2 linked regions of the Actinoalloteichus hymeniacidonis genome follow. Each later gene encodes a partner of the first gene's protein in a complex. Links are inferred from orthologs where the notes say so. Each region holds a gene or a part of one and is shown on either strand. Other genes may lie near its edges.

Region 1 (3,287 bases):
CCTCGACCAGATCACCGCACTCGGCGAGCTGCGGTCCTTCCTTCCCACCCACCACGCCTACGCCTGGCTCGATCTGCTGAGCGCTCGGCCCGACCTCACCGATGCCGCCCAGGGTGTGTTCGCCTCGGTCAGCTACGCCACGGTGTTCCTGCTGGCCGCAGGTTGGCGCTTCCAGCGGAAGGACATCACGAGCTGAGACACGGGAAGGGTTTCGAGCGTCCGGGTCCCCGCCCGCGCGTCACTGCACGCAGAACTCGTTGCCCTGGCGGATCACGGAGCACGAGGAACCAACCGGCCGGACCGTCCTCGTCCACCTCGCGCAGCTCGACCGCCCCGGCCTGCACGAGTGTCTCGACATGCGCCCTGGCGCGTGCCTTCTGCTCGTCCTTGTCGGTGGCTCCCCTGCCCACGTTGACATCGAGGTGCACTCGGTTCTTCACCTGTTGCGGGGGAAGGTTTGCGGCTCGAGCGAAGTCCGCCCAGGTCGCGAAGCCCGCAGGCGGCGGCTCCAATTCGTAGCGCAGCGCTCGGGCCCAGAATGCGGCGAGGCGTGCCGGGTCGGTGGCATCGAAGGTCACCTGGAAATCGATACTCGAACTCTCATCTCGCCGCCGAGGCTAACCCGCGCGCCCGACAACGATGCCGATCGACAACGGCGTCGGGTGAAGCGCGGAAAAGCCTCATGGCGGGCGCTCGCGACGGCGTCGGCCCGAGGATCAGGACAAGCCCGCCGCGTCCATCGCCCGAAGTTCCTTCTTGAGGTCGGCGATCTCGTCGCGCAGTCGACCCGCCAGTTCGAACTGCAACTCGCGAGCCGCACTCATCATCTGATCGGTGAGCTGTTGGACGAGATCGGCCAGCTCCGCTCGCGGCATCGAGCCGGTGTCGCGGTCGACCAGCACCCCCGAGCTGCCCCGTGGCTGCCCCCGCTCCCCCACCGGTTTGCGACCCCGCGAGGCGTTGCGTCCACCGACCTCGGTGCTGCCCGCGGTGTCCTCGGCCTCGGTGTAGACCTGATCGAGGATGTCGGCGATCCGCTTGCGCAACGGCTGTGGATCCAGGCCCCGTTCCTCGTTGTAGGCGATCTGCTTCGCCCGCCTGCGGTCGGTCTCCTCGATGGCGCGTTGCATCGAGTCGGTGATCCGGTCGGCGTACATGTGGACCTCGCCGGAGACGTTGCGCGCCGCCCGCCCGATGGTCTGGATCAAGCTGGTCCCCGACCGCAGGAAACCCTCCTTGTCCGCATCGAGGATCGCCACCAGGGAGACCTCCGGCAGGTCGAGTCCCTCGCGCAGCAGGTTGATCCCGATCAGCACGTCGAACTCGCCGAGTCGCAGCTGTCGCAACAGCTCGATCCGGCGCAGCGTGTCGACCTCCGAGTGCAGGTAGCGGACGCGGATGCCCAGTTCCAGCAGGTAGTCGGTCAGGTCCTCGGCCATCTTCTTCGTCAGCGTGGTGACCAGCACCCGCTCATCGCGCTCGGCGCGCACCCGGATCTCGTGCACCAGATCGTCGATCTGGCCCTCGGTGGGTTTGACCAGCACCTTCGGGTCGACCAACCCCGTCGGTCGAATCACCTGCTCGACGAACTCGCCTCCCGTCTGGCCGAGCTCGAACGGCCCGGGCGTTGCGGAGAGGTACACGGTCTGACCGATGCGATCGGAGAACTCCTCCCAGGTCAGCGGCCGGTTGTCCAACGCACTGGGCAACCGGAAGCCGTGGTCGACCAGGGTGCGCTTACGCGAGGCGTCGCCCTCGTACATCCCGCCCACCTGCGGCACCGTCACATGCGACTCGTCCATGACGAGGAGGAAGTCCTCGGGGAAGTAGTCGATCAGGGTCGCGGGGGCCGAGCCCGGCTCGCGGTCGTCCATGAAACGCGAGTAGTTCTCGATTCCGGAGCAGAAGCCGACCTGGCGCATCATCTCGATGTCGTAGGCGGTGCGCATCCGAAGTCGCTGGGCCTCCAGCAGCTTGCCTCGGTGCTCCAGGCTCGTCAGCTGGGTCTCCAGCTCGCCCTCGATCGCGCGAATGGCCTTCTCCATCCGCCCGGGACCCGCCACATAGTGCGTGGCCGGGAAGATCCGCACCTCGGTCAGATCCCGCACCACGTCGCCGGTGAGCGGGTGCAGGTAGTACAGCTTGTCGATCTCGTCGCCGAAGAACTCGATCCGTACGGCCAGCTCCTCGTAGGCGGGGATCACCTCGACGGTGTCGCCCCGAACACGGAAGGTGCCCCTGCTGAACGCCAGGTCGTTGCGTTCGTACTGGACGTCGACCAGGGTGCGCAGCAGCAGGTCCCGATCCACCTCCTGGCCGACCGCCAAGGGGATCGACCGATCGAGGTAGGACTGCGGCGTACCCAAGCCGTAGATACAGGAGACGGACGCGACCACGATGACATCGCGCCTGGTCAACAGGCTCATCGTCGCCGAGTGCCGCAGCCGCTCGACATCCTCGTTGATCGAGGAGTCCTTCTCGATGAAGGTGTCGGTCTGCGGGACGTAGGCCTCTGGTTGGTAGTAGTCGTAGTAGCTGACGAAGTACTCCACCGCGTTGTCCGGGAAGAATCCACGCAGCTCGTTGGCCAGCTGGGCGGCCAGGGTCTTGTTCGGCGCCATCACCAACGTCGGGCGCTGCACCTTCTCCACCAGCCACGCCGTGGTGGCCGACTTTCCGGTACCCGTCGCGCCGAGCAGTACGACGTCGCGCTCGCCCGCCTCGAGGCGCTTCTCCAGCTCGGCGATCGCCTGTGGCTGGTCGCCCGCGGGTTCGTAATCACTGACGACGCGGAACCGACCGTCCGAACGCGGGATATCGCTGATCGGACGGAACTGGGAGGAGGCGGTCACCGGTGCATCTGCCACGACGACAGGGTAGGCCTGCCCTCCGACACGCACCGCTGCCGCCGGGCGGCAGACGCCTGGGAGCGCAGCGCGTCGGGCGTGACAATCCGCCACACAGCCCCGAATCCGCCGTGAGCCCGCCGACTCGGGTGTGAGCAAGGCAACGCTCGCGTGGATGGGGATCAGGTCGGGCCGACGACGGCCTCTGACGGTCGGCGAGCCCTCGTGTTCGAAGAGTGGCCACACCGACATCGCGCTTACCCGAACGGGGGATCACACTACGGTCACGAATTAGGCAGTATGGGTGTATGAGCGTCGAGGTCCGGATCGCGCCGCACATCCATCCGCCCAAGGTCGAGACGTTCGACCTGGAAGACATGACGAACGTGGATCCCAAGGGGATCGTTCGCGCTGTCGATCATTTCGAGGTGCATCCGTTCG
Region 2 (3,390 bases), 3.6 Mb from region 1 along the record:
CGCGTTGGCCCCGAAGATGCCCGCGACCCGAACCGTGTCCGGCACCGGGCCGTCGGACTTCGGCTGTCCCCGACCTCGTACCGCGACAAGCGACAACTCCTGCTCGTCGCGCAGCGAACGGTGGTTGGCCACGCGGAAGCGAAGCAGCATCACGGTCTCCTCAGGTCGCCAACGACCTAAGCATGCAGTTTCGTAGCGAGTTACGACACAAACTTTCGTAACACGTTAGTTTGATGCATCAACCACGCAGAGCTACAGCTTCGTCATCGGGACATTGCCGATCAGCATGAGCTTGACGCGGCCCGCCGTGCCGAAGTCGATGGTGGCCGTGGTGCGTGGGCCGCTGCCGTCGGTGGCGACCACCTTGCCGAGGCCGTACTTGTCGTGGCTGACCCGGTCGCCGATGTCGAGCTTCATCGGCACCGCGTTCGCCGCGCTACCTCGGCCGAAGCCGCCGAAACCGGTCGTCCGCATCCCGCTCGATGCGAGCGAGGCCTGCGCCGAGCCCGAACCGCCGAAGCTGGAACCCGAACCGGAACGACTACCCCACCGGGAGGCGACCTGCGGCGCGTGCTGTTCCGGCGCGACCCGCCGCCAGTCGATCAGATCGGCGGGGATCTCCTCCAGGAAACGTGATTCCGGGTTGGTCATCGGCTGTCCCCAAGCGGATCGCACCACCGCCCGCGACAGATACAGCCGTTGCCGCGCCCTGGTGATCCCGACGTAGGCGAGCCTGCGTTCCTCCGCCGCCTCGGCCGCGTCCCCCAGGGCTCGCTGGTGCGGGAAGATCCCGTCCTCCCAGCCGGTGCAGAACACCGCCGGGAACTCCAGGCCCTTGGCGGTGTGCAGGGTCATCAACGTGACCACGCCGTCCGAGCCCTCTTCGGCGCCCGGCACCGAGTCGGCATCGGCGACCAAGGCGACCCGTTCCAGGAAGGCCGCCAACGAGCCTGCGGGCGCCCCCGCGTCCGCCGCATCCAGGTCGGCGTCCTCGGCCGGCTCCGTCGGATCGCTCGCCGTCGTGCCCGCTTCCTGCGATTCGACCTCGGACTCGGCACTCTCGACCGTTGCCTCGGCGGCCTGTGCCTGCTGCACGAACTCCCGCGCAACGGTGACCAGCTCGGTCAGGTTCTCCACCCGCGAGGCGTCCTGCAGGTCATCGCTGTTCTCCAGCCCCGCCCGATAGCCGGTCCGCTCCAGAACCGCTTCCAGGATCTCCGCGACGTCACTGCCCGCCGCCAGGTCCGCCCGCAACCCGTCCATCAGCTCGACGAAGCCTGCGATGGCCTTCTGCGCCCGCGAGTTGAGCAAGGTCACCCGGCCGTCCGAGGCGGCGCGCAATGCCGAGGAGAAGCCGATCCCCTGCTGTTCGGCGTACACCGAGACGACCGCCTCCGCGCGATCGCCGATTCCGCGCTTGGGGACGTTGAGAATGCGCCGCAGCCCCACCGAGTCGTCCGGATTATCCAGCGCACGCAGGTAGGCCAGCGCGTCCCGCACCTCACGTCGCTCGTAGAACCGCACGCCGCCGACCACCCGATACGGCAGGCCGAGCCGGATGAAGATCTCCTCGAACACCCGGGACTGGTTGTTGGTCCGGTAGAAGACGGCGATGTCGCCGTTGCCGACCTCGCCCGCATCGACCAGCCGGTCGATCTCCCTGGCGACGAACGCCGCTTCGTCGTGCTCGTTGTCGGCGACGTAGCCGACGATCTTCTCGCCGTCGCCGGAATCGGTCCACAGCCGCTTGTCGCGACGATCCGGATTACGGGCGATCACCGCGTTGGCCGCGGCCAGGATCGTCTGGGTGGACCGATAGTTCTGCTCGAGCAGGATGGTGCGTGCCTCGGGGTAGTCGCGTTCGAACTCGACGATGTTGCGGATCGTCGCGCCTCGGAAGGCATAGATCGACTGATCCGCATCGCCCACCACGCACAGTTCGGCGGGCGGCACCGCAGGCCCTTGATCGCCGGTTGCGCCGCCGACCAGCTCGCGGACCAGCACGTACTGCGCGTGGTTGGTGTCCTGGTACTCGTCGACCATGATGTGCCGGAAACGCCGCCGGTAGTGGCCTGCCACATCGGGAAAGGTCTGCAACAAGTCGACGGTGCGCAGGATCAGGTCGTCGAAGTCCAGCGCGTTGCTGGAGCTCAACCGTCGCTGATAGGCGGCGTAGACCTCGGCCACCTTGCGCTGCAACTCGTCCGCGGCCTGCTCCGCGGCCTCCGCAGGCGAGATGAGTTCGTTCTTGAGGTTGGAGATGTGCACCGACAGGGTCCGGGCCGGGTAGCGCTTGGAATCCAGGTCGAGATCACGGGCTACCTGGGTGATCAGCCGCTTCGAGTCGTCACTGTCGTAGATCGAGAAGTTCGAGTTCGCCGAGGCATCCGCCGCCTCGCCCGCGAGCAGGGTTCGCAGTGCCCTGGACTCGCGACGCAGCAGCCGCGCGCACATCGAGTGGAAGGTCGAGACCCACATCAGGTTGGCCCGAGGACCCACCAGGCCCGCGACCCGCTCCTTCATCTCGGCGGCGGCCTTGTTGGTGAAGGTGATGGCGAGGATCTGACCGGGGTGGACGTCGCGCTCGGCCAACAGGTATCCGATGCGACTGGTCAACACCCGGGTCTTGCCCGATCCGGCACCCGCGACCACGAGCAGCGGGCTCCCCTGGTGCGTCACCGCCTGATGCTGCTGTGGGTTCAGGCCCGCGAGCAGGTCCGCCGAATTCACGTTGCGGGGCGGCCGGGCGGAGGTGGACGCGTCTGGAGAAAGCTCGAACAGGGTGCTCATCGACACTCCACGGTACAGGCCGGAGTGGGTCCTCCCCTCCCGCGCGCATGGCGGCCGGCGCCTCTGCCTACCGCATCGGACCGACGACCCCGTCGCCGCCCCGGCGGTGATCGACGGACCCGTCCGGGTCGACGACTTAGCGCGACGAGTCGGTTACTGGATGCGATTCGACGGCGCAGCTGGTCGACCCGGGTGCGTCGGGGATATCCCGAGGCATCCCCGATGACTGCTTCCGGTGTGTTCCCGATGTGACCACGCTCATCTGCGCGCACAGTAGATGGACCGAATCTCGAAGGAGCTTCTCTGTGTCGCAGTCTCCCCGCCCCATGACGAAGGAAGACGGTGCGTGATGCCCGACTTCGTGAGCAACTTCGTCGAGTACCTCGCCTCGCTGGATCCCGCCGTCTTCCTGGTCGGCCTTCTGGTCATCATGATCTTGGAGACCTCGCTGCTGGTGGGGTTGGTCGTGCCGGGGGATGTCGCGGTCCTGATCGCAGCGGCCACCCTGGGCTGGGAATACGGTCTGCTCATCGCGACCATCGGCTTCGTGGGCACGCTCATCGGGCAGTCCGGCGGCTACCTGATCGGCAGGCTGATCGG

The links.
Region 2: the proteins of uvrB (region 1) and BKA25_RS02580 are in contact, whole or in part, in a crystal structure (PDB 7EGT), measured with the Thermus thermophilus proteins. The link is inferred for Actinoalloteichus hymeniacidonis from one-to-one orthologs. Residues at the interface, in WP_096411307.1 of Thermus thermophilus: Glu23, Leu25, Arg26, Asp27, Gly28, Glu29, Arg30, Phe31, Arg55, Glu326, Asp327, Phe328, Glu379, Ser382, Gln383, His398, Gly400, Arg401; in WP_096412145.1 of Thermus thermophilus: His654, Arg656, Phe657, Gln666, Asp668, Glu669, Lys680, Arg681, Leu682, Ser683, Lys685, Tyr686, Ala687.

The regions. Positions count from the first base shown.
Region 1 is NZ_JACHIS010000001.1:4,110,474-4,113,760, forward strand. What follows is about bases 293-3,264. They hold uvrB (excinuclease ABC subunit UvrB), read right to left. Parts: upstream 2,868-3,264; coding sequence 717-2,867; downstream 293-716. Other genes in these bases: BKA25_RS16930 (VOC family protein), read right to left, coding at 293-578; BKA25_RS16940 (ribonuclease FAU-1 family protein), read left to right, coding at 3,155-3,264. Outside these bases: BKA25_RS16925 (ABC transporter permease), read left to right, coding at 1-196; more of BKA25_RS16930, read right to left, coding at 186-292; more of BKA25_RS16940, read left to right, coding at 3,265-3,287. UniProt on the Escherichia coli protein: The UvrABC repair system catalyzes the recognition and processing of DNA lesions. A damage recognition complex composed of 2 UvrA and 2 UvrB subunits scans DNA for abnormalities.
Region 2 is NZ_JACHIS010000001.1:557,249-560,638, reverse strand. Bases 22-3,096 are described here. They hold BKA25_RS02580 (UvrD-helicase domain-containing protein), read right to left. Parts: upstream 2,791-3,096; coding sequence 253-2,790; downstream 22-252. Other genes in these bases: BKA25_RS02585 (AAA family ATPase), read right to left, coding at 22-150. In the rest of the region: more of BKA25_RS02585, read right to left, coding at 1-21; BKA25_RS02575 (DedA family protein), read left to right, coding at 3,140-3,390. UniProt on the Escherichia coli protein: A helicase with DNA-dependent ATPase activity. Unwinds DNA duplexes with 3'-5' polarity. Translocates on single-stranded DNA with 3'-5' polarity. Initiates unwinding more efficiently from a nicked substrate than double-stranded DNA.